Regions from separate parts of the Streptomyces sp. NPDC008092 genome, predicted to be linked through region 1. Evidence: riboswitches for the same ligand, from Rfam matches in the RefSeq annotation. Region 1 holds a riboswitch; each other region holds the start of a gene.
What was found. A riboswitch is a leader RNA that binds a small molecule or an ion and turns the genes downstream of it on or off. The one in region 1 is predicted to bind cyclic di-AMP.

Region 1 (7,147 bases):
GCAGCGTCACCGCTATGGAGATGCCCGCCCGGTCCTTGCCGGCCGCGCAGTGCATCAGCGCCGGGACGCTGTCCTCGGCGAGCGCGTGCAGCACGCGCGAGTGCTCGCCGGTGCGGTCCTTGACGATCGTGCGGTACGAGTTGACCATCCGGGCCGCGGCCTTGCCGTCGCCCAGGAGTTCGCGCAGCTGGTCGATCTCGCCCTCCCGGACCATCTTCCAGAAGTCGGCGCCGTGCGCCGGGTCGGTCAGCGGCAGGTTCAGGTTCCGCACGCCGGTCAGCTCGACGTCGGGGCCCTCCAGCTTCTGGTCGGCCGCGTTGCGGAAGTCGAAGATCGTGTGCAGGCCGAGCGAGGCGAGGAACTCCGCGTCCTGCTCCGTGGCATGCGCCAGGTGCCCGCTGCGGAACAGCACGCCCGGCCGCACCCGCCGCCCGTCCACGGTCGGCAGGCCGCCCACGTCACGGAAGTTGCGCACACCGGCCAGCTCGGGCTCGGTCGACGGGACCTGCTGCGTCACGGGGGGCTCCTCCCGGCCGGCCCCGTCGGCGCTGCTCGTCGACGGGCACTGGACCGACCATACGACATCGGTTTCCACGGGCAATGAGTTGTCCACAGGCATCGCCTCCGAGGCCCGTGACCCTTGCTTCCGGAGCCCGTGGCCATTGATGATGTTGGTGCTTGAGCGGATCTGTTGGCCCCTGTGTGAGGTTTCTCGATGGTGGACATCGCCGAAAACGGTCGTACCTGGCTCCTGTCGGGCCCCGGAAGCAGCTACGCGCTGCATCTGACGGACTCCGACGAACTGCTCCACCTGCACTGGGGGCCCAGGATCCGGCTCACCGACGCCGAGGAACTCAGCACCCGGGCACTGCCCGGCTACTGGGCCTTCGAGTCCCCGCTGGACGGCCGCGAGGAGTACCCCGTCGAGGGCGGCCCCCGCTTCGTCCGCCCCGCGCTGTCCGTGCGGACCGACGAGCGCCGGGGCACCGAGTGGACCTTCGACTCCTACGCGGTCGAGGAGGACGAGCTCCGGCTGCGCTTCACGGACGACGGCATCGTCATCACCCTGCACTACCGGATGCGCGGCGATGTCGTCGAGCGCTGGGTGACCGTCGACAACGAGACGCACGCGCGCGTGGAGCTGCTCCGTGCCGACCCGGCCACCTGGACGCTCCCCGACCGCGAGGGCTGGCGGCTCTCCCAGCTGCACGGCCGCTGGGCCGCCGAGTCCCGGCTCACCAGCGCCCCGCTCACCTACGGCGAGAAGGTCATCGGCAGCCGCCGCGGCCACACCGGCCACCAGCACCTGCCCTGGGTCGCCCTCGACACCGACGCCACCGAGGAGCGCGGCGAGGTCTGGGGCTGCGCCCTCGGCTGGTCCGGCTCCTGGCGGATCGCGGTCGCCCAGCTCCCCGACGCGCGCGTGCAGATCACCGGCGGCGCCGGCTACGACGACTCGGGCCTGCTGATGCTGGCCGAGGGCGAGTCGTACACCAGCCCGGTCTTCGCCGGCCTGTGGTCCGACGGCGGCTTCGGCGGGGCGAGCCGTGCCTGGCACGCCTACCAGCGGGCGCACATCATCCCGGACGCCGACCAGGACCGGCCGGTGCTGTTCAACTCGTGGGAGGCCACCACCTTCGACATCTCCGAGGAGCAGCAGGCCACCCTGGCCCGCCGGGCCGCCGCGATCGGCGTCGAGCTGTTCGTGGTGGACGACGGCTGGTTCGGCGCCCGCACCAGCGACCGCGCCGGCCTCGGCGACTGGACGCCCAACCCCGACCGCTTCCCCAAGGGCCTCAAGCCCCTCGCCGACTACGTGCACGCCCTCGGCATGCAGTTCGGCATCTGGGTCGAGCCCGAGATGGTCAACGCGGACAGCGACCTGTACCGGGCGCACCCCGACTGGGTGCAGTACCAGCAGGGACGGAAGCGGACGGAACTCCGCAACCAGCTCGTGCTCAACCTCGCCCGCGAGGACGTCCAGGAGTACCTCTGGGAGCAGCTCGACACCCTGTTGTCCAGCGCCCCGATCGACTACGTCAAGTGGGACTTCAACCGCTGCTTCACGGATGCGGGCTGGCCCGGCGAGCCCTACCCGCAGCGTCTGTGGGTCGACCACGTGCGGGGGCTGTACGCCCTGCTCGACCGGCTCCGCGCGGCCCACCCGAACGTCGCCATCGAGTCCTGCTCCGGCGGCGGCGGGCGGATCGACCTCGGGATCATGAGCCGTACCGACGAGGTGTGGACCTCCGACAACACCGACCCGCTGGACCGGCTCGCCATCCAGCACGGCTTCAGCCAGATCCACCCCGCCCGGGTGATGTCCGCCTGGGTCACCGACAGCCCGAACCACCAGCTCAACGGCCGGGTCAGCAGCTTGCGCTTCCGGTTCGTCAGCTCCATGGCCGGGGCGCTCGGGGTCGGCGGCGACCTCTCCCAGTGGACCGAGGAGGAACTCGCCGAGGCCGGCCGCTGGGTGGAGCTCTACAAGGAGATCCGGCCCCAGGTGCAGCGCGGCGACCAGTTCCGGCTGCGGCCGCCGGCCGGCGGGCTCAGCGCGGTGCAGTACACCCTCGGCGACGAGACCGTCGTCCTCGCCTGGCTGCAGGCGCAGAGCTACGGCGAGCCGGCGCCGGCGCTGCGGCTCCAGGGGCTCGACCCGGCGGCGTCGTACGAATGCCGCGAGACGGGCGAAGTGCACGGGGGTGCCGTTCTGTTGCACCACGGGCTGCACACCGGGCTGAAGGGCGACCTGGATGCGGCAGTCATCCGACTTCGCCGGATTTGACGTATATGCCCGATTTGGTGGCTTCATTGCAACTCGGTGTGGAATAAGGGGACGTGGCGTGACGTGCGTGAGGAGCGTCATATTCGTGACCGTCCGTCGCGCGTCATGTTCACGTAATTCAGGCACTTTCCAAGAAGGTTGGAAAATCGAATAGGCCGGAATTCACGGAGGGTGACCGGTATTTCCGGAAACGGATCAAGTGAAACTCGGACGGCCGGAACCGGCTGCTTGTCCACGTCCGTCTCACTCGCTTACGTTCGCCACACATCCGGGCGGAACGCCGAATCCTGCCGCCGCCCGGAGTCCCCACACACACTCACCCGTGCCCGGCAGGAGCGGGGGACCCACCAGGTATGACCGCCTGTTCCGGTTCCCGGGACGGCTAGGGGTGTAGTCGCGCGACGGTGCGCGGCCGGGCAGCTCCAGCCCGAACCCGACAGCTCACCTCGCAGGCGCAGGAGAGGAATGCGCCATGCCCGCGAAGGGTAAGCACCGCCGTCCCAAGTCCCAGCGTTTCACCCGCTCGATGGCCGTCGCCGGAACCGGTGGCGCCGCGCTGGCCCTGCCGCTCATGGGGGCCACCGGCGCCCACGCGGCCGCTGCGCAGTCCGTTTCCGAAAAGGCCGCACAGTCGCTTCCGGTGGTCGAGAAGACCGCGGTCAAGGAGACGGCCGCGCAGAATTCCGGCGCCGCGCATTCCGCACACCGCGTGTACACGGTGGTGCCCGGCGACTATCTCTCGAAGATCGCCCGCGACCAGCACGTCCGCGGCGGCTGGCACCGGCTCTACGCCGACAACCGGCAGGCCGTCGGCGACAACCCCTCGCTGATCCACCCCGGCCTCAGGCTGACCCTCGGCGGCCGGCACGCCGCCACGACGGACTCCGCGGACTCGGGCTCCCGTCCGCAGGCCCGGTCGAACCCGCAGTCCTCGACCTCGACCTCGACCTCGTCCTCGGCCGACTCGAACGGTTCCAACGCCTCGATCGACTCGAACGGTTCGGACGGTTCGAACGGCTCGGTCGCGACCGCCTCCGGCTTCACCCTCCCGGTGACCGGCGGCGCCGTCGGCACCGGCTACCACGTGGCCGGCAGCATGTGGTCCAGCGGCTACCACACGGGCGTCGACTTCGTCGTCCCGACCGGCACCCCGGTCAAGGCCGTCGGCGCCGGTACGGTCGTCACGGCCGGCTGGGGCGGCGCCTACGGCAACCAGGTCGTCATCCGGCTCGCCGACGGCTACTACGCGCAGTACGGCCACCTCTCGGCCCTCTCCGTCTCGGTCGGCCAGACCGTGACCGCGGGCCAGCAGGTCGGCCTCTCCGGCGCGACCGGCAACGTGACCGGCCCGCACCTGCACTTCGAGATCCGCACCACCCCCGACTACGGCTCGGACGTGGACCCGGTCGCCTACCTCCGCTCCAAGGGTGTCGCCGTCGGCTGACCCGGCGCGCCCACGGGTGCCCCACGCACTCCGAAGGCCGGACCCCCGATCCCCGGGTCCGGCCTTCGGCGTCTCCGGGGCCGGACCGTCCCGCGCGAGTCCCCACCCGCGATCGACACTTCAACATCGCTGGTCAGGGACTTATTCCAGGATTGGCAAAGTATTTAAGGGTGTCTTATCTCACCGAGCGTCAACCCCTTATTACGGTCGCGTAGGTCACAGTCGAAGGTGAATCATGGTCCGATGTGGGAGACGATTCGAAGAGTGACAATGCATCAGTGATCGGGTCGTACGCCGCGGTGGGGGACAGCTTCACCGAGGGCGTGGGAGACCCCGGCCCCGACGGGGCGTTCGTCGGCTGGGCCGACCGGTTCGCGGTACTGCTGTCCGACCGGCGGCCCGAGGGCGACTTCGGCTACACCAACCTCGCCGTACGCGGGAAACTGCTCGACCAGATCGTGGCGGACCAGGTGCCGCAGGCCCTGGAACTCGCCCCGGACCTGGTCTCCTTCTGCGCGGGCGGCAACGACATCATCCGCCCCGGCACCGACCCCGACGAGGTGGCCGAGCGGTTCGAGCGGGCCGTGGCCCAGCTGACCGAGGCCGTCGGCACGGTGCTGGTGACCACCGGCTTCGACACCCGGGGCGTGCCCGTCCTCAAGCACCTGCGCGGCAAGATCGCCACGTACAACGGACACGTACGGGCCATCGCCGACCGGTACGGCTGCCCGGTCCTGGACCTGTGGTCCCTCAAGACCGTGCAGGACCGCCGGGCCTGGGACGGCGACCGCCTGCACCTGTCCCCCGAGGGGCACACGCGCGTGGCGCTGCGCGCCGGTCAGGTGCTCGGCATCGAGGTGCCGGCCGACCCGGACCAGCCGTGGCCCCCGCTGCCGCCCCGTGGCACCCTGGAGGTGCGCCGCGACGACGTGCACTGGGCCCGCGAGTACCTCGTCCCGTGGATCGGGCGCCGGCTGCGCGGCGAGTCCTCCGGCGACCACGTGACGGCCAAGGGGGCGCTCTCCCCGGACGACATCAAGATGCGGATCGCCTCCGTGGCCTGAGACGGCACCGGCGGGTAAGGGGCGGCCTCACTGCGGGCTGCCCCTTACTCCTGCCCGGGCAGCCCCAGTTCGCGCGCCAGCGCCTCGTCGACCCACTCCTGCGCCCGGGCCCGGGGCACCGAGCCGGGGTACGACGTCAGCTGGACGGCGAGCCCGTCGAGCAGTGCGGTCAGCCGCAGCGCCGCGGCCGTGGGGTCGGGGCACCGGAACTCGCCCGCGGCCACCCCCTCGGCGAGGACCTCGGCGATCGCCGCCTTCCACTGCTGGTCCAGGCCCTTGGTGACGTCCCGCAGCGCGGGCTCCCGCAACGCCACCGCCCAGCCCTCGATCCACAGGCGCCAGCCCTTCGCCTGCCCCGTCGGCGCGTACCAGCGCACCGCGGCCCGCAGCCGGCGCAGCGCCGACGTGCGGCGGCCCAGCAGCTTGCGCAGATGCGCCAGGTCGTCCTCGGCGGCATAGGTGAACGCGGCGGCGACCAGCTTCTCCTTCGTCGAGAAGTGGTACAGCACCAGCGCGTTGCTCACCCCGAGGGCCGAGGCCACGTCGGCGATCCGCACCGCCGCCACGCCCCGCGCCTCGATCTGCTCGATGGCGGCCCGCAGCAGTTCCTCCCGCCGCTCGGCCACGCTCAACCGCACTCTCGCCACGCGGTCACCCTAATCGGTCGGCACGCCGCCCGCGTTGCCGTCCCAGGCCAGCGGCAGCCGCATGATCGTCAGGTCCAGCCAGCGGCCGAACTTGGTGCCCACCTCCCGCACCGTGCCGACGTGCTCGAAGCCGAACCGGTCGTGCAGCCGGACCGACGCGGCGTTCCGGGCCTCGATGCCCGCGATCATCACATGGTGGCCGGCCTCGCGTGCCGAGGCGATGAGGGGACCCAGCAGCGCGGAGCCGATGCCGAGCCCGTGCATGCCCTCGCGGACGTACACGGAGTTCTCCACCGTGTGCCGGTAACCGTCCAGCGCGCGCCACGGGCCGTACACCGCGAACCCGGCCACCTCGCCCGGCGCGTCGGCCACCTCGGCCACGAGCGCCGATCCGCGTTCCAGGTGGGCGGCGAACCAGGCCGCGCCCTCGGCGGGGGACTGCGGGGTCTCGGTCCACAGGGCCGTCGAGTGCTCGATGGCGTGGTTGCGGATCGCGCGGACGGCCTCCGCGTCACCGGGCCGGGCCGGGCGCACCGCCACCATGCTTCTCTCGTATATTGGATTCATGTCCAACATAGTAGAACCAGTTGCGGACCCCTTGGTGCGGCAGATCGCCGCCCGGGTCCGCACCGAGCGGGAGCGCCGCCGCTGGACGCTGGCGCAGCTCGGGGACGCCTCCGGCGTCTCCCCGGCGATGATCAGCCGGATCGAACGCGGCGAGAGCAGCCCCACCGCCGTCGTGCTCGGCAAGCTGTCCGCCGCCTTCCAGCTCAGCGTCGCCTCGCTGCTGGCCCTCGCCGAAGGTGCAGAAGACACACCGGAGCCCGTGGCCGACACCCAGGGCGTACGGCGCGCCGCCGACGCCGCCGAATGGCGCGACCCCGGCACCGGCTACCGGCGCCGCCAGATCACCGGCCCGCGCTTCCCGGCGGAGATCGCCGAGATCCGGCTGCCCGCCGGCGCCCGGGTGCCCTACCCGGCCGCGGCCTTCGCCTTCGTACGGCAGCTCGTCTGGGTCCTCGACGGCCGGCTGACCTTCCACGACGGCGACACGGTCCACGAACTCGACGCCGGCGACACCGTCGAACTCGGCGCACCCGCCGAGCGGGTCTTCGCCAACACCACCGACGCCGAGTGCCGTTACGCCGTCGTCCTCACCCGCGACACCCGGCCGTGAGCCGGCCGCTGTCCCGCGGCGGCACGT
Region 2 (7,147 bases), on a different contig from region 1:
CCTCCAGCTGCTCCACCTGCTCGGCGGAGAGATGGTCGAAGACCGCCGCCCGCACCGTCTCCACGTGGCCCGGCGCCGTGCGCTCCAGCACCGCCATGCCCTCGTCCGTCAGGATCGCGAAGCTGCTCCGCTTGTCCCACTGGCAGTCCTCGCGCCGGATCAGCCCGTCCTTCTCCAGCCGGGTCACGGCGTACGTCAGCCTGCTCCGGGTGATCTTCGACTTCTCGGCGAGATCGGTCATGCGCAGCTTGCGGTCCGGCGCCTCGGAGAGGTTGGCGAGGATGCCGTAGTACAGATGGGGCATGCCGGCGTCCTGCTGGAGCTGCCGGTCGATCGCGTCCTCCAGGAGGTGCGTCGCCGCCATGTAGGCGCGCCAGGCGCGCTGCTCCTTCGGAGTGAGCCAGCGAGTCGTCATGGCACCAGTGTAGGTTTGTTTCAAACTTTAACCAAGCGTCCGTGTCAGAGCAGTCGGGCCGACCCCGTCAGCCGTACGCCCGTACGGTGATACAGCCGGTCGGCCGGTCAGCCCGCCCGCCCGCCGAGAGTGAGCGCGTCCGATGCCGTACCCCTACGTCCTGCTGTCCGCCGCCGTCTCCCTCGACGGCTTCCTCGACGACACCGGCCCCGACCGGCTGCTGCTCTCCTCCCCTGCCGACTTCGACCGCGTCGACGAGGTACGGGCCTCCGTCGACGCCATCCTGATCGGCGCCGGCACCATCCGCGCGGACAACCCGCGGCTCCTGGTCAACTCCCCGGAGCGGCGCGCGGCCCGGACCGCCGCCGGCCTGCCCGAGTACCCCCTCAAGGTCACGGTCACCGCGACCGGCGACCTCGACCCGGACGCGAAGTTCTGGCACACCGGCGGCGCGAAGACCGTGTACACGACGGACGAGGGCGAGCGGCGGGCCCGTGCCCTCGGGATCGCCGCCGACGTCGTCTCCCTCGGCGCCGACCTCGACTGGCGGCTGCTCCTGGAGCACCTGTACGACGTACGGGGCGTACGGCGGCTGATGGTCGAGGGCGGCGGCACCGTCCACACCCAGCTCCTCCAGGAGGGCCTGGCCGACGAGCTCCAGCTGGTCCTCGCCCCCCTCTTCGTCGGCGACCCGAAGGCACCGCGGCTGTTCGGGCCCGGCGGGTACCAGGCCGGGCGGCTGCGGCTCCTGGACACCCGGCGGATCGAGGACGTCGTCCTCATGCGCTACGAGCCCACGGCCCCCGGCGCGGGCGGGGCGGCGGCCGCCGCGGACCGGCACTGGCTGCGGCTCGCCTGCGAGCTGGCGGCCGAGTGCCCGCCCTCCCGGACCGCGTTCAGCGTGGGCGCGGTGGTCGTGGCGGCCGACGGCACGGAACTGGCCCGCGGCCACTCCCGGGAGGCCGGCGACCCCGTGGTCCACGCGGAGGAGGCGGCCCTGGCCAAGATCCCCGCGGACGACCCCCGGCTGGCCACGGCCACCGTCTACACCAGCCTCGAACCCTGCACCCACCGCGCCTCCCGCCCGCACCCCTGCGCCGAGCTGATCCTCCGGGCGGGGGTACGACGGGTGGTGACGGCGTGGCGCGAGCCGGACACGTTCGTGGCGGCGGCCGACGGGACGGGGATGCTGCGGGAGGCGGGGGTGGAGGTACTGGTGCTGGGGGAGTACGAGGGCCTGGCGAAGGCGCCGAACGGGCATCTCCTCGGCTGAGGGGAGGGGCGGAGGGGCCGGGCGGAGGGGCGCAGGGGCGTCTGCTTGCGTGGGCGTGGGCGTGGGCTCACCCGAGCCGGTGGCGCAGCTCCTCTGCGCCCTCTGCCGCGGCCGAGGGCGCAGCCGTGCCCGCCGGTGGCCCGGCCGCGGTGAGGCTGGCGAGCAGCGTCAGACGCTCGGCGGACGGGCTGCCGGGCTCGGCGTGGAAACACATCATGGTCAGGCTGTTCGTGCCCAGGACCGCCAGCTTCTCGATCCGGAGGTCCAGCTCACCGACCTGCGGGTGCCGCAGCAGGGCCCGTCCGCCCTGCTTCGGGCGGACGTCGTGGCGCGCCCACAGATACCGGAAGCGCTCGCTGTGCACGGACAGTTCACCGACCAGGGCGGACAGCCGCGGGTCGCCCGGATCCTCCCCGGCCGCCACCCGCAGCGTCGACGCGAGGCCCGCCGTGGTGACGTCCCAGTCGCGGTGCAGGGTGCGCACGGCGTCGTTCAGGAACACCTCCCGGGCCAGGTTCGCCCCGGGCCGGTGCGCGGGGGAGAGGGCGACGGCCAGGGGGGTCGCCGCGCGTACGTCGCAGAGCCGCCCGGCCACCACCACGGGCAGCGCGGACCACGTCTCCAGGAGCATGCGGATGCCCGCCGGCACCTGCTCGCCGCGCGGCCGGGAGCGCCGGGGCGGGACGGGGACACGGTCCTGCTGCCGGGGCACGGCCGGCCGTTCGACGGCGGCCCCCGCGAGGCGGTCGCCCAGGCCCGGTGCTTCGGCGTGCACTGACCCCCGCGGCGGCCTCCGCCGCCCTCCGCCACCCCGTGCGTCTCAACCCGTGTGACTCACCCCCTTCGGATGGCGTATGCTGGTGTCACCGACGCGGGGTGGAGCAGCTCGGTAGCTCGCTGGGCTCATAACCCAGAGGTCGCAGGTTCAAATCCTGTCCCCGCTACTGAAGCTCAGGGCCGGAATCCAAGATCCGAGGATTCCGGCCCTGAGTCATATCCGGGCACGTGTTCCTCATCACACACTTCCGCACTCATCCGCCCGGCCCACACCATTCGCCCCACCCGCTCACAGCCGCAAACCTGGACGGACAGGCATCGAACACACCGGACACGTCGAACACGTAGGGCATCGGGAACGTCAGGGGGGTCGCGTGGTGGGCCGTGGAGAGGTGGCGCAGCACGGCCAGGCATCCGCCCGCACCCTCGCCCGCTTCCTGCCGGCGCTGCTGATCTGCACCGGCGTCTGCTACGACGTCCTCACCCCCGCCCCCTTCACCGCGGTGCCCTTCTTCACGGCCGCCCCGCTGATCGCCGCACCCCTCTCCTCCCTGCGCACCACCCTCCTCACGGGCCTGGCCGCACTCGTCGCCACCTACGCCGTGCACGCGCGGTTCGCCGTTCTCCCGGACGCCGACGCCGTCACCGAGGTCGTCACCGTGGCCACCGTCGCCGTCCTCGCCGCCGGCATCAACCGGATCGTCCGCATCGGCGACCAGCGCCTCGCCTCCGCCCGCGAGGTCGCCGAGGCCGCCCAGCGGGCCGTCCTGCCCGAACCCGCCGAGCGGATCGGCGGCTTCGAGATCGCCGCCCGCTACGAGGCGGCGCAGGAAGGCACCTTCATCGGCGGCGACCTGTACGCCGTCCAGGACACCCCGTACGGCGTGCGGCTGGTCGTCGGCGACGTACGCGGCAAGGGGATGGGCGCGGTCGCCGCGGTCGCCGTGGTCATCGGGGCGTTCCGGGAGGCCGCCGAGCAGGAGGCCACGCTGGAGGCGGTGGCCGGGCGGCTGGAGCGGGCGCTGGCGCGCGAGGGCGTCCGGCGCGGCGGCATCGACGCCCACGAGGGCTTCACCACCGCCGTACTCGCCGAACTCCCGCACGGCGACGGCACGCTCCGGCTCGTCAACCGGGGCCATCCGCCGCCCCTGCTGCTGCACGGCGACGGCGAGGTCTGCCCGGTGCGGGCGCCGGAGGCCGCGCTGCCGCTCGGGATGGGCGAGTTGGGGGCCTGGCCGGACCGGGCCGCCGAGCACGCGTTCCCGAACGGGGCCACGCTGCTGCTGCACACCGACGGCCTCTCCGAGGCGCGGGACGCGCACGGCCGGTTCTACGACCCGGAGCGGCGGCTCACCGGCCGTACCGTCACCGCCCCGGGCCCCCTGGTGGCCCGGCTCGCGGCCGAGGTGCGCCGGCACACCGGCGGCGGCATGACGGACGACATGGCACTGCTCGCCGTGCGACGGCCCTGAGCGGCGGGCGGTCACGTTCGGTGTCCGTGCGACCGCCCTGCGCATAACAACTGAGTCACCATCAAAACCTGTGTGACTCCTGAGCTGAGCAGCGCGCACCGCCGACTCGACCGTTTTTGACCGGTCGTGGCAGGTAAGTCCAAGCTTTGAAAGCTTAATGATCAAGACGAACAGCTTGGAATCTGGTAGCCGGGTCTATTAACGTTCGATAACGCAGCGCGGTCGTCCCAGCCGTCACCCGCGACGGCTCCGTGCGCATGCGCCGAATCCCGCAAGGGAACCGGGGAACCACCACCTTGGGGTGAATCGCACGGCTACCGCCGGGTACGAAACGGCCGGTATACGCGCGTAGGAGACCTTCCTGCTCCGAACCCGTCAGCTAACCCGGTAGGCGGCGGAAGGAAAGGAGTGCGCCCGCGTGGCGTCCAACCCGCCTGCTCCGACAGCCCCGTTCGTGCCCAGCCAGCGTCAGCCCGAGACCTTCGGCTACGGCGGCTACCGCGCCGACGAAGGCCCCTTCGAGGAGTGGAACCCCACCGAGGAGTCCCTCTCCGCGGTACGCGGCCGGCACCGGGTCGCCAAGCAGAAGGGCGGCGGGCTCGCCCGCAGCTCCACGGTTCTCGGCGTCGGCGTCATCGCCGCCGTCGGCGCGGGCGGCATGGCCAGCGCCAACACCGGCAAGCCGCCGGTCTCCATCTCGCTGCCCGACCTGCCGTCCTCCGTCGGCTCGCTGCTCGGCGAGGACGGCGGCCACCAGGCGACCCGGACCGCGCTCAGCAGCGTCACCACGACGACCGCCACCGACGCGGACTCCTCCTCGTCCGACGCCGGCGAGGCGCTGCGCAGCCGGATCATCGCCCAGGCCGCACAGCAGCAGAGCCAGCTCGACACCAAGGCCAGCGCCAAGGCCGTCGCCGCCGCCGACAAGGCGGTCGCCGACGCCGAGGCCAAGGCGGAGAAGGCGGCCGCCGCCAAGGCCGCCGACGCCAAGGAGAAGGCCGAGGCCTCCGCGAAGCAGAAGGCCGAGCAGGCCCGCCTCGCCGAGCTGGCCAAGCAGTACACGCTGCCCGTCGTCTCGTACACGATCACCGGTACCTTCGGCCAGGCCGGATCCATGTGGTCCTCCGGCTACCACACCGGCCTCGACTTCGCGGCGCCCACCGGCACGCTGATCAAGGCCGTGCACAGCGGCACGGTCACCGAGGCGGGCTGGGCCGGCTCCTACGGCTACCGCACGATCATCACCCTCGACGACGGCACCGAGCTGTGGTTCTGCCACCAGTCCTCGATCGGCGTCAAGGTCGGCCAGAAGGTCTCCACCGGCGACGTCATCGGCCGCGTGGGCGCCACCGGCAACGTGACCGGCCCGCACCTCCACCTGGAGGTCCACCCGAACGGCCAGGCCACCGCCATCGACCCGATGACCTGGCTGCGCGGCAAGGGCCTCAACCCCTGACCTGACCCGGACCGCACCCACCGGCCCCCGGCGGCCCTGACGGCAACCCCCCGGCGTCAGGGCCGTCGGTGTGCCGCGCCCCGGGCAGGCGGCGCGCCTTTACAAGAACTTCGTGTTGCGTCGGCATGGGGTGCCCGGCGACGCGTGTTGAAGTGAAGCATGAGTGCTTCTTCCCCTTCCCTCCGCAAGCTCGGCGCCTCCGACCTGGAGGTCTTCCCGCTCGCCCTCGGCGGCAACGTCTTCGGCTGGACCGCCGACGAGGCCACCTCCTTCGCCGTCCTCGACGCGTACGCCGCCGCGGGCGGCAACTTCGTGGACACCGCCGACTCGTACTCGGCGTGGATCGAGGGCAACAAGGGCGGCGAGTCCGAGACGATCATCGGCAACTGGGTCAAGGCGCGCGGCAACCGCGACGACGTCGTCATCGCGACGAAGGTCAGCCAGCACCCCGAGTACCCCGGCCTGTCCGCCGCCAACATCAAGGCCGCCGCCGACGCGTCCCTGCGCCGTCTGGGCACCGACCACATCGACCTCTACTACACGCACTTCGACAAGCCCGAGATCCCGGTCGAGGAGATCATCGGCGCGCTGGACGAGCTGGTGCGGGCGGGCAAGGTCCGGCACATCGCCGCGTCCAACATCACGCCGGAGCGGCTCCAGGAGTCCCTGGACTTCTCCGACCGCGAGGGCCTCGCCCGGTACGTGGCCCTCCAGCCCCACTACAACCTGGTCTCCCGCGACACCTACGAGGGCCCCCTCCAGGACCTGGCCTCCCGCACCGGCCTCGCGGCCGTCCCCTACTTCTCGCTGGCCGCCGGCTTCCTCACCGGCAAGTACCGCCCCGGTACGACGGTCGACAGCGCGCGAGCGGGCCGGGCCGCCCAGTACGCCGAGTCGGAGCGCGGCCAGAAGGTCCTTGCCGCCCTGGACGAGATCGCCGCGGCCCACGAGGCCCCGGTCCCCACGGTCGCCCTGGCCTGGCTGGCGGCCCAGCCCACCATCACGGCCCCGATCGCCTCGGCCCGCACCCTGGAGCAACTCCCGCCCCTGCTGGGCGTGGCGGACCTGACCCTGACGGACGAGGAACTGACGAAACTGACGAGGGCTTCGGCCTGACGGTCCTCTTCCTCCGCCGCTCACAGATCTCTTCCGCCGCAACGGCGCCCAGCCCGCGCGGCGCGTCCCGGCGGTGCCGAACTCTCCGCGACCCGAAGCCCTAACTCCGGTACGGGTTGTAGGCCGGGTACGGCACCGCCGCCCCGTACCACCCCGGCGCCCCGTAAACCGACGGCGTCTGGCCGCCGTACCCAGGCCACCCGCCCGGCGCGGCCGTCCGCGCCGCGTACTCCAGGGCCGGCCGCACCAGCTCCCGCCGGTTCCACAGCTCCGTGAGGAGCTCCCGCTCCCGCACCACGAAGTCGGCCCCCGCCTGCCCCCGCTGCCCCCGGCGCCGCAGCAGCGCCAGCGTCGTCGCGTACCCCTCGTACTCGGCGACCGCCCGCCCCGCCGCCTTCCCGAAGTGGTACGCGGCGTACTCCCGGGCCATCTGCCGCGCCCGCATCGACCCGAGCACGAACGGCTCCGCCGTCCCCAGCCACCCCGCGTAGACGTACGCCGGCAGCTCCTCCCGCACGGTCCGCAGCTCCCGCTGCCGCGTCCAGATCGCCAGCCAGGCCAGCAGCCCGAACGCCGGCACCATGAACATGCCGTACACGGCGAAGAACCCGTACTGCCCGAACGTCGAGGACCCGTTC
Region 3 (7,147 bases), on a different contig from region 1:
CGGCTGCGCAGGATCCTGCGGATCACCTCCTCGGAGTCCGGACCCGTGTGACGGCCGCGGGCGGCCCAGACGGTCGGCGGAAGGACGGCACGGTCGGTGGCGGAGTTCGACATGGGCCAATCTGCTGGTGGGAGAGGAGTGCGTCCTCCAGTATCACCGCCCGGGAGCGTGTCCCACAGGCGGGGGGCCGCCCGCGCACGGTGCGTGCGCCCCGCACCCGGGGCGCGAACCGAGTGCGCCAGACGACTCCGGTTCACCCGTGTCCTTGATCCGGGCCGCCCCGCACAATGGTGCGGCGAACGGGGCCCGCCCGCCCATCCGCTGAGGGGCGGGCCCCGTTCACCCCACCGGGAGGTGTGCGGAAGGGGCCGACGGCACTCCGCCCGCGCCTCCCGGACGCCTCACGCCTCGGTGGCTCAGGCGCCGCTCTCGCGGAGCATGTCCTCGCGCTCGACGAGCTTGACGCGCTCGCGGCCCTGCGGCTCGCCCAGCGCCTTCTCGGCGGCGTCCAGCCTGTACCAGCCCTCCCAGGTGGTGAAGCGGACGTCGCGCTCGGCGAGGAAGGCCTCGACGGCCTCCGGCGCGGGCGCCTCGGGGGTCTGGAGGCGGCCGTTCGCGTAGTCGTCCAGGAGGTTCGACACCGTCTCGTTGGCGTCGCCCTTGGTGTGGCCGATGAGGCCGACCGGGCCGCGCCGGATCCAGCCCGTGACGTACGTCGACGTGAGGTGGCTGCCGCTCTCCTCGATGACGCGGCCGCCCTCGTCCGGGACGGTGCCCGACTCGATGTCCCAGGGCAGCTTGGGCAGCTTGTCGGAGAGGTAGCCGACCGCGCGGTAGACCGCGGTGACGTCCCAGTCCTTGAACTCGCCGGTGCCCTTGACGTTGCCGGTGCCGTCGAGGGCGGTGCGCTCGGTGCGCAGGCCGGTGACCCTGCCGTCCTCGCCGAGGATCTCGGTCGGCGACTCGAAGAAGTGCAGGAAGAGCTTGTGCGGGCGGTCGCCGACGTCGCGGATCGCCCAGTTCTCCAGGGTCTTGGCGACCATGTCGGCCTGCTTGTTGCCGCGCCTGGTCTCGATCGAGCCGTCGTCGTAGTCGATGTCCTCGGGATCGACGATGACCTCGATGTTGGGGGAGTGGTCCAGCTCCCGCAGCTCCATCGGGGAGAACTTCGCCTGCGCCGGGCCGCGGCGGCCGAAGACGTGCACTTCGAGGGCCTTGTTGGCCTTCAGGCCGTCGTGGACGTTCGGCGGGATCTCCGTCGGGAGCAGCTCGTCGGCGGTCTTGGCGAGGATGCGGGCCACGTCCAGGGCCACGTTGCCGACGCCCAGGACCGCGACCTTCTCCGCCTGAAGCGGCCAGGTGCGCGGCACGTCCGGGTGGCCGTCGTACCAGGAGACGAAGTCGGCGGCGCCGTAGGAGCCGTCCAGCTCGATCCCGGGTATCCGCAGTTCGCGGTCGGCGGTCGCGCCGGTGGAGAAGATCACCGCGTCGTAGAAGGAGCGCAGGTCGTCGAGGCTGATGTCGGTGGGGTAGTCCACGTTGCCGAAGAGGCGGATCTGCGGCTTGTCGAGCACCTGGTGCAGGGCCGTGATGATGCCCTTGATGCGCGGGTGGTCGGGGGCGACGCCGTACCGGATCAGGCCGAACGGGGCGGGCATCCGCTCGAAGATGTCGATGGACACGCCGGGCTCGGCGGCCACCCCGGACTTGAGCAGGGCGTCGGCGGCGTAGATCCCGGCGGGGCCGGCTCCGACGATGGCTACCCGCAGGGGGCGCGGCATGATCAGGTTCCCTTCGAGTGAGGACAAGCGATCTCGAACGGGAAGCCTAAACTAAGGCAGTCCTAAGTTAGTACACGGGTCCGCTCTATGACCTCATAAGCCGATCTTATGACGTGTATCGGGTCCGGCTTATGGCTTCCGGGGCGTCCCGGCGGTCTCCCGGTGCTTGGCGGGTGCCCGGCGCATGCACCAACCTGTCCTCTGCGGCGCACCGAGGCGCGGTGGCCGGAGGGCGAGGGGTGAGAGCGTGGACGCACGCGGGAGGACGACCGTCGCGGTGACCGGCGGCAGCGGATTCGTCGGCAGCCATCTGGTACGGCGGCTGCTGGAGCGCGGGTACCGGGTCCGTGCGACCGTCCGCCGCGTCTCCGACCAGGCAAAGGCACGACCGCTGTGGGAGCTCCAGGAGGCCTTCCCCGGGCAACTCGCCCTCTTCGAGGCCGACCTGCTCCGGGACGGGTCCTTCGACGAGGCCTTCCGCGGCTGCGCCGCCGTCTTCCACGTGGCCTCGCCGTTCCTGATGCCGGAACGGATCAAGGACGGCCAACGGGAGCTGGTGGACCCGGCGTTGCTGGGCACCCGCAACGTGCTCGGCAGCGTGGAGCGCACGCCGGAGGTGGCGACCCTGGTCCTCACCTCCACCGTGGGCGCGATCTTCGGCGACTACGCCGACGTCCGCGCAATGGCCGGCGAGGTGCTGACGGAGAAGTACTTCAACACCACCAGCACGGTGGCGAACAACCCGTACCACTACGCCAAGACGGTCGCCGAGCGCGCCGCCTGGGACGCCGAGGCCGCGCAGGACCGCTGGCGCCTGGTCTCGATCAACCCCGGCCTCGTCCTGGGCCCCTCCCTCACGCCCGCCTCCGAGTCCGGCAGCCTCTTCCTGCTCGACGAACTGTTCAAGGGCTACTTCTGCTACGGCGCCCCGGACTTCAGCTTCACCACCGCGGACGTCCGCGACGTGGCCGACGCGCACATCGCGGCCGCGGAGAACCCGGCGGCGAGCGGCCGTTACATCGTGGCCAACGAGACGATGACGTCCTTCCACGAGATGTCCCGGATCATCCGCACCCGCCACCCCTGGGACCCGCGCCTGCCGCGCACCGCGCTCCCGCACGGGCCGGTACGGGTCCTGGGCCCGCTCTTCGGCCTGACCCAGGACTACATACGCAACCACCTCGGCATCCGCTTCCGGGTCGACAACGGCCGCAGCGTGCACGAACTGGGCCTTGCCTACCGGCCCGTCGAGGAGACCCTCCTCGACCACCACGAGAGCTGGCGCACCCGGCGGCGGAAGGTCTGAGCCCGACGGCCAGGCAGCCGGGGCAGAGGGCCGGGAGCACAGGGCCGGGGGGTCAGGCCGGGCGGATCACCCGGTGGATCGCCGACTCCCCGGCGTTGTAGATCGACTCCTCGCGGATGAGCGCCCCGGGGCTCGGCGCGTGCACCATCGCACCGCCGCCCGCGTAGATCCCGACGTGGCTGTCGTCGTCGAAGAAGAAGACCAGGTCTCCCGGCTCGACGGCGGCGAGCGTGATCGGGGTGCCGGCCAGGGTCTGCTCGGGCGCGGTCCGCGGCAGCGACACGCCGGCGGCGCGCCAGGCGGCCTGGGTCAGGCTGGGGGCGTCGTACGCCCCCGGCCCGGTCGCGCCCCAGACACACGGCCGGCCGATCTGCTCCCGCGCGAACGCCAGCGCCTTCATGGCCTTGCCGGGCTCGGCCCCGGCGCCGGGCTGGAGGAAGGCACCGGGGTCGGCGTAGGCGCCGGGGGCAGCCGCGGGCACCGGGGCGGCGGGGACCTGCGGGGGTGCGGTCGGCAGGGGCGTGGTGGGGAGCGGGGCGGTGACGACCGGGGCGGGCGCGGCGGTGGGCATCGCCATGGCGGGCGCGGCCGTCATCATCGCCTCGGGCGGCGCGGTCATGGCCGTCGGCATGGCAGCCGTCGGCATGGCGGCCATCGCCGGTGCGGGGGGTGCCGTCATGGGCGCTGCCACGGGTGCCGCCATCGGTGCCGCCATGGGCGTGGGCACCGGCGCGGGCATCGCGGCGGCGGGCGCCGCCATGTCCGTGGGCATGGCCATGGTGGCGGCGTAGGCGTAGCCGCCGTCGGCGGGCTGCATGCCTGCCGCGTAGGCGCCGTACATGTCGGCGGCCGGTGCCGGGGCGAAGGGCGCGGCCTGCGGCATCGCGGCCATCGGCGTCGCGGGCGGGACAGGGGCCGCCGCGGTGTACCCGCCGGTGGCGTAGGCGGTGTCGGCGACGGCCGGGGGGATGTCGGCGTAGGCGGCGGGCGCGTTCGGCGACATGATCCGGAAGCCGCCGACGTCCATCGGGCCGGGGACCGGGGCGGGAACGGCCGCGGGAACGGGAGCGGCGGGCGCCGCGGTCGGGAAGGCGCCGCTGTCCGAGGGGGCGGCGGTCGGGAAGGCGCCCGTGTGCGTCGGCGCCGCGGTCGGGAAGACGCTCGTGCTCGCCATGGGGTCCGTCGTCGGGAAGACGCTCGTGTTCGCCATGGGGTCCGCGGCCGGGAAGGCGCCCGCGTCGGCCGGGGCCGGCATCGGGAACGAGCCCGTGGCGCCCGGGGTCATGATGCGGAAGGAGCCGGAGTCCCCGAGAGACGGGGCCGGAGCCTGGGCGGCGCCGGTGTCCCTGGCGGCCGCGGTCTGGTAGTTCCCGCCGGCCGAGCTGCCCGGGGTCATGACGCGGAAGCCGCCCGAGTCCGCCGCGGCCCGGCTCGGGGAACTGTCGGTACCACCCGGGGTCATGATCCGGAAGGTACCGGTGTCCGACGGGGAGACGATCGGGATGCCGCCCGTCTCCGTCACCGCCGGGAGCGCGCGGGTGGCGGCGGGGGACCCGCTGCGGAAGGAGCCGCTGCCGGTGCGCTGGTTCGGTATCCCGAGGGCGGGGGCCTGCCACGGCTGCACCGGGGCCTGCGCCTCGGGCGTGGGCCAGGGGCTGGGCGCGGGCGGAGCGGCCTGGGCGGGCTGGACCGGGGCCGGGGCGAGGGCGGCGATCGCGCGCTGCCCGGTGCGCTGGGACAGCACCTCGCGCGCCTTGGCGAGCTTGAGCTGGTTCTTCGTCTTCGAGGTACCCGGCGTGGGCCGCTGCGGCCCGGCGGCGGGCAGCGCCCTGGGCGCACCCGAGGACCCGGCCGGCAGCGCCGCGGCGGGGCCCGCCGTCAGCTCCAGCTTCGGGCGCGCCGGCAGTTCCCGGACGACCTCGATCTCGCTCTGCGCGGACGGCCCCGCGGTCAGCTCCAGCCGGGCCGGGCCGGAGTCCTCCAGCTGGCCGAGCAGGTCGGCGGCCATGGCGCTGACGGGCCGCCGAGGGGCGGGCCGGTCGGGCTTCCGGTCGGAGGGCAGTGCGGCCGGAACACTCGGCCCCAGCTTCGAGCGCGCCCCCTCGAACCACTCCCGGGCGATGTTGTCGAGGCCCGGGTCGTCGCGACGGGGCCGTTTGAACAGCGGGACACCCCGTGAGCGCGAGCCCCCGCTCATCGCACGGGTGGCGTTGTAGTTCCCGGTGGCGTTCTCGGCCTGGTCGTAGAGGCTGTCGATCCGCTGTCGAACCTCGTCACGGCTCTCGGGCGCCATTGAGGGGTCGTGCTCCTTCCGTACTCTGCCTACCGGGTTAGCTGTCGGGTTCGGGCGGTCGAATCCGGAAGGCATGCCCTACGGCCATTGCCCTTGCGGACGGCGGCCGATTCACCCCAGTGATCGGTTGGGTCCCCGGCTCCGGATCCGCCCCTGAGGGGCACCGGACTCGGCGGAGGCCGCGCGGCCCGACGGGATTCGCCGGGGGGAGCCGAACGGCTTGCCCGTCAACTTAGCCAACTTGTGTCACTCGTGTGAAGGTTGAAGTGGCTAATGTCCGATACGTATTTGTGATGTTCGTCGTAGCGTTCGGAACTCGACCGTACGGGACGGCATTTCGCGCGCATCCATTGCATTCGCAGGGTCACCGGGGCGTCGCCGTCGGTCGCGTTGCCCCTGCTCCGGGACACCCGCTTTCTGTGAGGTCACCGTGAATTCCTGGGTCTGTTGAACACGGTGGCGCCGCGGGCCGTATAGGGCCGGGGATTTCCATGCCCGGCCGACCACGACACGCAGGGGAACGACCTTGAGACGCAACAGGCGCAGACGCCCGACCGGCGCACAGCGCGCGACCTTCGCAGCGGTCGCCCTGATGCTCGGCGGTGGAGGACTGGTCGCGGTGAACGTCTACGCCTCGGCCACCGAGAGCGGCGGGGACCAGGGCCAGGTCGCCACCGGCCAGGTGCTGTCCGCGCCCACCATCTACTGCCCCGACATCGGCAGCCGGCTGACGGCGGTGCCCGACGGGGCCCGGGCCGACGTCGACCGTGAACTTGCCCAGCTGGACCAGCAGATCGCGGCCGCCTACCAGCAACTCAAGGAATCCGCCGCCGAGATCGAGCAGGACCCCGGCTCCGCCGCCCAGACGATCATCGACCCGCTGAAGGAGAAGCGGACCGAGTCGATCCAGCGGATCGCCGACGCCATCGGCCGCGAGGGCGACCGCCCGCAGGGCCTCGACGACCTCGCCGCCTGCACCCTGCGCTCCTCCAGCCAGGGCGACGGGCAGTCGGCGGCTCCCCAGGGCAGTGCCACCCCGAGCCAGAGCGCCCAGGGCAGCGCCGCGCCGAGCCAGGGCACCGGCGCCGGCGGCCAGGGCGGCAACGGCCCGGTCGCCGCGGACTACGCGGACATCACCTCCGTGCAGCCCAACGTCACGACCCCGGCCGAGCAGCCCGGCGGCTCCACCGGCACCTTCTCCTCCAGCTGCGGCGTCAACGCCAACGGCCTGTTCAACTCAGACAACGTGATCGTCGCGCCCGGCGTCTCCAACGGCGCCCACCACTTCCACGACTACATCGGCAACCAGTCCAACAACGCCTTCGCCAGCGACCAGGACCTGGCGAACGCCCAGACCAGCTGTGCGGACCAGGGCGACAAGTCCACGTACTACTGGCCCGTGCTGCGGCTGCAGAACGGCAAGCAGGAGCGGGACGCCGACAAGCCGGGCGGCGGCACCGAGGGCAACGCCGGGCAGATCGTCACGGCGAAGGAGGTCACGCTGACCTTCGAGGGCAACCCCACCTCCAAGGTCACCGAGATGCCGCGGCTGCTGCGCATCATCACCGGCGACGCCAAGGCGTTCGTCAACGGCCCGGGCAACGCCAACGCCTCCTGGAGCTGCACCGGTTTCGAGGACCGGCAGCTCAAGGACAAGTACCCGCTCTGCCCGTCCGGCAGCGACGTGGTGCGCACGTTCAGGTTCCAGAGCTGCTGGGACGGCCGGAACATCGACAGCGCCAACCACCGCACCCACGTGGCGTTCGA
Region 4 (7,147 bases), on a different contig from region 1:
GCGGCCAGCGCGTCGAATCGCTCAACTACTCGCCGCTGACCTGCGACATCCGCACCGCCGCCGAACTGCTCGGGCGGCACATCGAGGAGATCTGCGAGCGCACCGGCAGCGGCCGGGTCGACATCGTCGGGCACAGCCTGGGCGGGCTGATCGCGCGCTACTACGTTCAGCGCCTCGGCGGTGACCTGCGCGTCCGCACGCTGGTGACGCTCGGCACCCCGCACTCCGGTACCCGGGTGGCGCCGCTGGCGGACGCGCACCCGATCGTGCGGCAGATGCGCCCCGGCTCCGCGGTCATCGAGGAGCTGACCCGGCCCGCACCCGGCTGCCGTACCCGGTTCGTGAGCTTCTGGAGCGACCTCGACTCGCTGATGGAGCCGGTGGAGACGGCCCGCGTCGACCACCCGGACCTCATGGCGACGAACGTGCGGGTGACCGGGATCGGCCACCTCGCCCTGCCCGTCCACCCGGCGATCGCGACCGGTATACGACAGGCCCTCGACGAAACACACGCGGAAGAGCGGACCGCGGGCGGTCTGACGGTGGCCTGAGGGCCCCCGGAGGGCCCGTTCGGGGCTGCCGGGGACCGCCGAGGACCGCCCGGGACCGCCTCTCGCCTCGAACGCTCATCGAACACAAGGCCAAACCCGCGCCCGTCGTCCCCCGAAACACGGCCGAATGCCCGTTTCCCGAAACAGCGAAACCTGTTGAAGATTGTCGCGCCCGCATACCGCCGGGTACAGTCGCCGCACTGCTCTGGCAGCCCCTGTTGTCGAGGCGAAAGAGAAGTTGGTGAACGACCGTCACCCGTCGGGGACCATGACCACCCCGGCCCCGGCTTCCGACGCCGATCCGGCGCACTACGCGCCGTACGGCACCCAGGAAGCCCAGTACGGCGACTTCACCACGTACGGCGACCACACCGCCACCGGCACCGGGTTCCACACCGACCCGCTCTTCGGCAGCCTCCCGGGCCAGGCCCAGGCCACCGGGGCGTACGACACCACGCAGTGGCAGACCGCCGGCGGCCAGACGCTGAACTACGACCCGTACGCGGCCCAGCACCACGCCGCCTACGACTCCGGCGCCTACGACAGCACCGCGTGGACCGTCCCGGCACAGGGCACGGCCCCCGACACCAGCGGCCAGTGGGACGCGAGCGCCTGGCTGCAGCCCGACCAGCCCGGCATGGCCGGTGCGACCCAGCAGTGGGAGTGGGGCACCCAGGCCTTCGACACCGGCGTCTACGACGCCACGCAGTGGAACTCCGACGGCACCCCGGCGCAGGTCCCCGAGCACGAGCCCGAGCACGCACAGCAGCACGAGCCGTACGGGGACTTCGAGGAGCAGGCGGAGCACGGGCACTACGGCGAGTACGGCGGGCACGACGGGTTCGCGGAGTCCTCGGCGGACTCCCCGGACGACTCGGAGTTGTCCGCGACCGGCGAGATGCCCGCAGTAACGCCACTGCTGGAGGACCAGGAAGAGGTCACCCCGGCCACGCCGGCGGCGACTCGCGTCGGCTCCCGCGCGGGGGCGCGTTCCCGTCGCCGTACGCCTCCCAAGCGGTCCGCGCTGCTGACGGTCGCCGTGCCCTCCGTGTGTGTGATGGGGGTCGCCGGGATCGCGGCCGCCTCCGTCAACGGCCTGACCGACGACGGCAAGGACACCACGGCCTCGGCCTCCGACGCGCAGTCGGTGAAACCGTCCGCCGCCAACAGCAAGCTGGACGCCCAGCTGAGGACGCTCTCTGCGGGCGCCGACGACTTCGCCGACCGGGCCAGCCGGACGCAGGAGCGCATCGACCTCAAGGCCCAGCAGGAGTCCGAGAAGAAGAAGGCGGCGGCGGAGGCGGCCCGCAAGGAGCGGCTGCGCCCGAAGTACGCGCTTCCGGTCACGCAGCGGGGGCTCAGCGCCTACTTCGGCCAGGCCGGCGTCAACTGGATGTCCGTCCACACGGGCATCGACTTCCCCGTCTCCTACGGCACGACGGTGATGGCCGCGACCGACGGCGTCGTCTCCACCAAGTGGAACAGCGCCTACGGCAACATGATGATCGTGACGGCGAAGGACGGCACGGAGACGTGGTACTGCCACCTCTCGTCGTACCGCGTCGCCGCCGGTACGACCGTGAAGGCCGGCGACCCGATCGCGTACTCCGGGAACTCCGGCAACTCGACCGGCCCGCACCTGCACTTCGAGGTGCGTCCGGCCGGCGGCGCCGCCATAGACCCGCTGCCGTGGCTGCGCAGCCACGGGCTCGACCCGACCTGACCCCGGCCGGTACCGGCGATACCGGTGCGCCCCGCCGCAGCGGGGCCCGCCCGGAACTACGGCACCTGCGCCACTACAGCTTCTCCACCGGCGCGTACCGCAGCAGCAGCCGCTTCGGCTTGGCGTCGCCGAAGTCGATCGTCGCCTCCGCGTTGCCGCCCGTGCCCTTCACCGCGACGACCGTGCCGAGGCCGAACTGGTCGTGGGTGACCCGGTCGCCGACGGCCACCGAGACCACCGGCTTCTCCGAGGTCCGCCGGGTGGCGAAGCCGGACGCACCCGACGCCGAGGAGCGCGAGCGGGTCGAGGAGAGCGAGGCCGCCACACCCGCGACGGGCCCAGCGGAGACCGGCGCCGTCGCCCCGGTCCGCTTCCACTCCAGATACGCGCCCGGGATCTCCTCCAGGAAGCGCGAGGGCGGATTGTACGACGGCTGGCCCCAGGCGCTGCGCATCGCCGACCGGGTGAGGTACAGCCGCTCCCGCGCGCGCGTGATGCCGACGTAGGCGAGCCGCCGCTCCTCCTCCAGCTCCTTGGTCTGGCCGAGGGCGCGCATGTGCGGGAAGACGCCGTCCTCCATGCCGGTCAGGAACACCACGGGGAATTCGAGGCCCTTGGCGGTGTGCAGGGTCATCAGGGTGATGACGCCGTCGCCGTTCTCGTCGTCGTCCGGGATCTGGTCGGAGTCGGCGACCAGGGCCACCCGCTCCAGGAAGTCGGCGAGCCCCGCCTGCTGCTCGCCCTCGCCGGACTCCTGCTCGAACTCCAGTGCCACGGAGGCGAGTTCCTGGAGGTTCTCGATGCGGGTCTCGTCCTGCGGGTCCGTCGAGTTCTGCAGCTCGGCCAGGTATCCGGTGCGTTCGTAGATCGCCTCCAGGACCGTGGCGGGTCCGGCGCCGGACTCCACGACCGTACGGAGGTCCTCCATCAGCGTGTTGAACCGCTTGACCGCGTTCGTCGACCGCGCGGCCATGCCGTACGCCTCGTCGACGCGCTTGAGCGCCTGCGGGAAGCTGATCTTCTCGCGCTGGGCGAGGGCGTCGATCATCGCCTCCGCGCGGTCGCCGATGCCGCGCTTCGGGACGTTGAGGATGCGCCGGAGCGGGACGGAGTCCTCCGGGTTGGCCAGCACCCGCAGGTAGGCCAGGACGTCCCGGACCTCCTTGCGCTCGTAGAAGCGGACGCCGCCGACCACCTTGTAGGGCAGGCCGACCCGGATGAAGATCTCCTCGAAGACCCGGGACTGCGCGTTGGTGCGGTAGAAGACGGCGACATCACCGGCCTTCGCCTCGCCCGCGTCCGTCAGACGGTCTATCTCCTCGGCGACGAACTGCGCCTCGTCGTGCTCGGTGTCGGCGACGTAGCCGGTGATCTGCGCGCCCGCGCCCGCGTTGGTCCACAGGTTCTTCGGGCGGCGGGACTCGTTGCGCTCGATGACCGCGTTGGCGGCGCTCAGGATCGTCTGCGTGGAGCGGTAGTTCTGTTCGAGGAGGATCGTCGTCGCGTTCGGGTAGTCCTCCTCGAACTGGAGGATGTTGCGGATCGTCGCGCCCCGGAAGGCGTAGATCGACTGGTCGGCGTCGCCGACGACGCAGAGCTCGGCGGGGGGCAGGTCGTGCTCGCCGGGCGGGGTGCCGGTGCCGTCGGGGCGCGCGCCGGTGCCGTCGGCGCGCGCGCCGGTGCCGACCAGCTCGCGCACGAGGGCGTACTGGGCGTGGTTGGTGTCCTGGTACTCGTCGACCAGGACGTGCCGGAAGCGGCGGCGGTAGTGCTCGGCGACGTCCGGGAAGGCGCGCAGCAGGTTGACCGTCGTCATGATCAGGTCGTCGAAGTCGAGGGCGTTCGCCTCGCGCAGCCGCGACTGGTAGAGGGCGTAGGCCTGGGCGAGGGTCTTCTCGAAGCCGTCGCTCGCGCGGGCGGCGAAGTCCTCCTCGTCGACCAGCTCGTTCTTGAGGTTGCTGACCTGGGCGCTGAACGACTTCGGCGGGAACCGCTTGGGGTCGAGGTCCAGGTCGCGGCAGACCAGGGCCATCAGGCGCTTGGAGTCGGCCGCGTCGTAGATCGAGAAGGAGGAGGTGAAGCCGAGCTTCTTGCTCTCCCGGCGCAGGATCCGCACGCACGCGCTGTGGAAGGTCATCACCCACATCGCGTTGGCGCGCGGGCCCACGAGGTGCTCGACGCGCTCCTTCATCTCACCCGCGGCCTTGTTGGTGAAGGTGATCGCGAGGATCTGGCCCGGGTGCACCTGGCGCGCGCCGAGGAGGTGGGCGATGCGGTGGGTGAGCACGCGCGTCTTGCCGGAACCGGCGCCGGCCACGATGAGCAACGGAGAGCCGGCATGCACGACGGCCGCCCGCTGGTTGTCGTTCAGCCCCTCCAGGAGCGCGGCCGGGTCCAGGGCCGGGCGTGCGGCGCCGTCGCGGTAGTAGGCGTCCCGGTCCGGGGGCACGTCGAACTTCCCGCCGAACAGATCGTCCGGAATCGACTCCGGAGCGTGCTCGTCCTCGGGCGGCGGCGGAGGTTCCTCGTCATGGCCGCGGGGGGCCTGGAGGTTCGCCAGGAAGCTGTCGTCAAAGAGGCTGCTCATCGCTCTCCGAGTCTAGGGCGCCCCACCGACAACCGGCCGCCGCCCCGAAAACTCGGCCGGGTAACCGAACAGAACCACTCGGTCACGGCCGGTCGACGCGCGTCACGCAGCGGCGAACGCCCACCGCGAGCCTCCCTGTCACCTCGGGCAAGTCGCCCATAGCACCCCAGATCGCCCCGCCTGAACAATTCCCAACATCAAGGTCACGAAAATGTATCGGGCATATCGCACATCAAACTTCACAGAGACCACACGAGTTGGCTAGCGTGCCGGGCAGGCCGTACGACCCCCACCGGCGAACATCGCCGGGCCGCACGGCCTCCGCCGAGTCCGGGGCGCCACCGCGCATCCGGAGCCGGGGACCCACACCGATCCCGGGGTGAATCGGTCCCGACTCCCCTCCGGGGAACGGACCGTAGGGCAACCCTTCCGAACCACCCGCCCGAACCCGACAGCTAACTCGGTAGGCGGAACACTGGAAGGAGTCGCCCCCGTTGGCGTCGCACCGCAAGTCCCGGCCGTCAGGAACGCGCACGGCAGGCATACGCACCCCCGCACTGGCCACCGCCGCACTCACCTCCATGGCCCTGTTCTCCCAGACGGCCGAGGCCGCGCCCTCCGAGGACGGCAAGCCGAGCCTGGAGGAGGTGGAGAAGAAGGTCGACGCCCTCTACCGGCAGGCGGAGTCGGCGACCGAGAAGTACAACGCGGCGAAGGAGCGGACCGGCAAGCAGCGCAAGCAGGTCGACACGCTGCTCGACGACGTCGCCCGGCGCACCGACCGGCTCAACGAGGCACGTGAGGAACTGGGTTCGTTCGCGGCGGCCCAGTACCGGACCGGGGCGAGCGTTCCCGACACGGCGACCTTCCTGCTCGCGGACAGTCCCCAGGACTACTTCGACCAGGACCAGCTGATGAGCCGCCTGACCACGCGCCAGAAGGGCGCGGTCGACGACTACGTCACCCAGCGGTCCGCGACCATGAAGAAGCGGCAGGAGGCCGCCCGGAGCCTCGAGACGCTCACCGAGACGCAGGACGACCTCAAGACGGCCAAGACCACCGTGCAGACGAAGCTGGCCTCCGCACGGGAGCTGCTGTCGCAGCTGACGGCCGCGGAGAAGGCCCGGCTGGCGGCGATCGAGAAGCAGCAGCAGGAAGCGGCCGACCGCAAGGCGGCGGAGCTGGCGAAGCAGCAGGCCGCGGCGGCCGACCAGGAGGCGTCGTCGTCCTCCTCGTCCTCGACGTCGAGCGGCTCGTCCTCCGGCTCCGGCTCCTCCACCTACGCCACGAAGGCCGCCAAGGCGATCGCCTTCGCCCGCGCGCAGATCGGCAAGCCGTACGTGTGGGGCGCCACCGGCCCCGGCTCCTACGACTGCTCAGGACTCTCCCAGGCCGCCTGGAAGGCCGCGGGCGTCTCCCTGCCGCGCACCACCTACGACCAGGTGAACGCCGGCACCACCGTCCCCCTCTCCGACGCCCAGCCCGGCGACCTGGTCTTCTTCTACGACGACGTCAGCCACGTCGGCATCTACATCGGCAACGGCATGATGATCCACGCCCCGAAGCCCGGCGCGTACGTCCGGGAGGAGTCGATCTACTACGGCGGCGAGTCGATCATCCACAGCGTGGTGCGCCCGGCCTGATCCCACGGGGCGCCCGCCGTCGCCCGCACGCTTTTCGGGCCGTACGCGCGCGTGCCCCGCCCCTGCCGCGGCCGACTCTCCCTAGCATCAGGGGCATGTCCGGCATTTCACCCCTCGGCGCCTGGTGGGCGCGGTGTTCGCCTGCGGCCGGGGCCGGGGGCGCCGTGATGGCCACCGGCATCATGTCGGAGGGGCTGTACCTGGCGGGCGCGGAGACCGTGTCCCGGGTGGCGCTGGCGGCGGCCTGCGCGCTGTGGGCGGCACTGGCCGCGGACTTCGCCGCACGGCTGGCGCTCGATCGCCGGCGGTGGGCGGCGGAGGCGCGGACACCGGGCGCGCTCACCGCCGTGGCGGCGACGACGGTGCTGGGGACGCGGTTCTCGGCGCTCGGGTGGCAGCCCCTCGCCGAGGCCCTGCTGGCGCTGTCGGTGGCGCTGTGGCCGCCGTTGCTGGTCCTCGTCGTGCGGCACTGGAAGCCGAGGATGCCGGGAACGGTGTTCCTCGCCTGCGTGGCCACACAGGGGTCGGCCGTGCTGGGCGCGACGCTGGCGGCGGCCCTGACGACGGCGTGGCTCGCGCACCTCTCGCTGGTCCTCTTCTGGCTGGGGCTGGCGATGTACGGGCTCGCCGTGCCCCGGTTCGA

Region 2: linked by a shared signal. The riboswitch ahead of ACFZB3_RS45630 (peptidoglycan DD-metalloendopeptidase family protein) and the one ahead of ACFZB3_RS04755 (peptidoglycan DD-metalloendopeptidase family protein) in region 1 are both predicted to bind cyclic di-AMP.
Region 3: linked by a shared signal. The riboswitch ahead of ACFZB3_RS06075 (NlpC/P60 family protein) and the one ahead of ACFZB3_RS04755 (peptidoglycan DD-metalloendopeptidase family protein) in region 1 are both predicted to bind cyclic di-AMP.
Region 4: linked by a shared signal. The riboswitch ahead of ACFZB3_RS11280 (NlpC/P60 family protein) and the one ahead of ACFZB3_RS04755 (peptidoglycan DD-metalloendopeptidase family protein) in region 1 are both predicted to bind cyclic di-AMP.

What each region holds. Positions count from the first base shown of each region.
Region 1 is NZ_JBIBHY010000001.1:1,139,354-1,146,500, forward strand. It holds gene ACFZB3_RS04745 (tyrosine-protein phosphatase) at 1-517, opposite strand, end outside; gene ACFZB3_RS04750 (alpha-galactosidase) at 716-2,788, shown strand; cyclic di-AMP (ydaO/yuaA leader) riboswitch at 3,096-3,256, shown strand; gene ACFZB3_RS04755 (peptidoglycan DD-metalloendopeptidase family protein) at 3,261-4,232, shown strand; gene ACFZB3_RS04760 (GDSL-type esterase/lipase family protein) at 4,511-5,296, shown strand; gene ACFZB3_RS04765 (TetR family transcriptional regulator C-terminal domain-containing protein) at 5,341-5,943, opposite strand; gene ACFZB3_RS04770 (GNAT family N-acetyltransferase) at 5,953-6,510, opposite strand; gene ACFZB3_RS04775 (helix-turn-helix domain-containing protein) at 6,509-7,120, shown strand; gene ACFZB3_RS04780 (MFS transporter) at 7,117-7,147, shown strand, end outside.
Region 2 is NZ_JBIBHY010000022.1:110,017-117,163, forward strand. It holds gene ACFZB3_RS45605 (MarR family transcriptional regulator) at 1-415, opposite strand, end outside; gene ACFZB3_RS45610 (dihydrofolate reductase family protein) at 558-1,688, shown strand; gene ACFZB3_RS45615 (hypothetical protein) at 1,756-2,463, opposite strand; tRNA gene ACFZB3_RS45620 (tRNA-Met) at 2,559-2,632, shown strand; gene ACFZB3_RS45625 (SpoIIE family protein phosphatase) at 2,840-3,937, shown strand; cyclic di-AMP (ydaO/yuaA leader) riboswitch at 4,188-4,348, shown strand; gene ACFZB3_RS45630 (peptidoglycan DD-metalloendopeptidase family protein) at 4,356-5,393, shown strand; gene ACFZB3_RS45635 (aldo/keto reductase) at 5,553-6,509, shown strand; gene ACFZB3_RS45640 (PrsW family glutamic-type intramembrane protease) at 6,610-7,147, opposite strand, start outside.
Region 3 is NZ_JBIBHY010000002.1:255,641-262,787, forward strand. It holds gene ACFZB3_RS06060 (hypothetical protein) at 1-113, opposite strand, end outside; gene ACFZB3_RS06065 (FAD-dependent oxidoreductase) at 417-1,781, opposite strand; gene ACFZB3_RS06070 (NAD-dependent epimerase/dehydratase family protein) at 2,029-3,087, shown strand; gene ACFZB3_RS06075 (NlpC/P60 family protein) at 3,140-5,380, opposite strand; cyclic di-AMP (ydaO/yuaA leader) riboswitch at 5,391-5,543, opposite strand; gene ACFZB3_RS06080 (DUF1996 domain-containing protein) at 5,973-7,147, shown strand, end outside.
Region 4 is NZ_JBIBHY010000003.1:449,992-457,138, reverse strand. It holds gene ACFZB3_RS11295 (alpha/beta fold hydrolase) at 1-551, shown strand, start outside; gene ACFZB3_RS11290 (peptidoglycan DD-metalloendopeptidase family protein) at 793-2,274, shown strand; gene pcrA (DNA helicase PcrA) at 2,348-4,861, opposite strand; cyclic di-AMP (ydaO/yuaA leader) riboswitch at 5,174-5,348, shown strand; gene ACFZB3_RS11280 (NlpC/P60 family protein) at 5,356-6,504, shown strand; gene ACFZB3_RS11275 (tellurite resistance/C4-dicarboxylate transporter family protein) at 6,600-7,147, shown strand, end outside.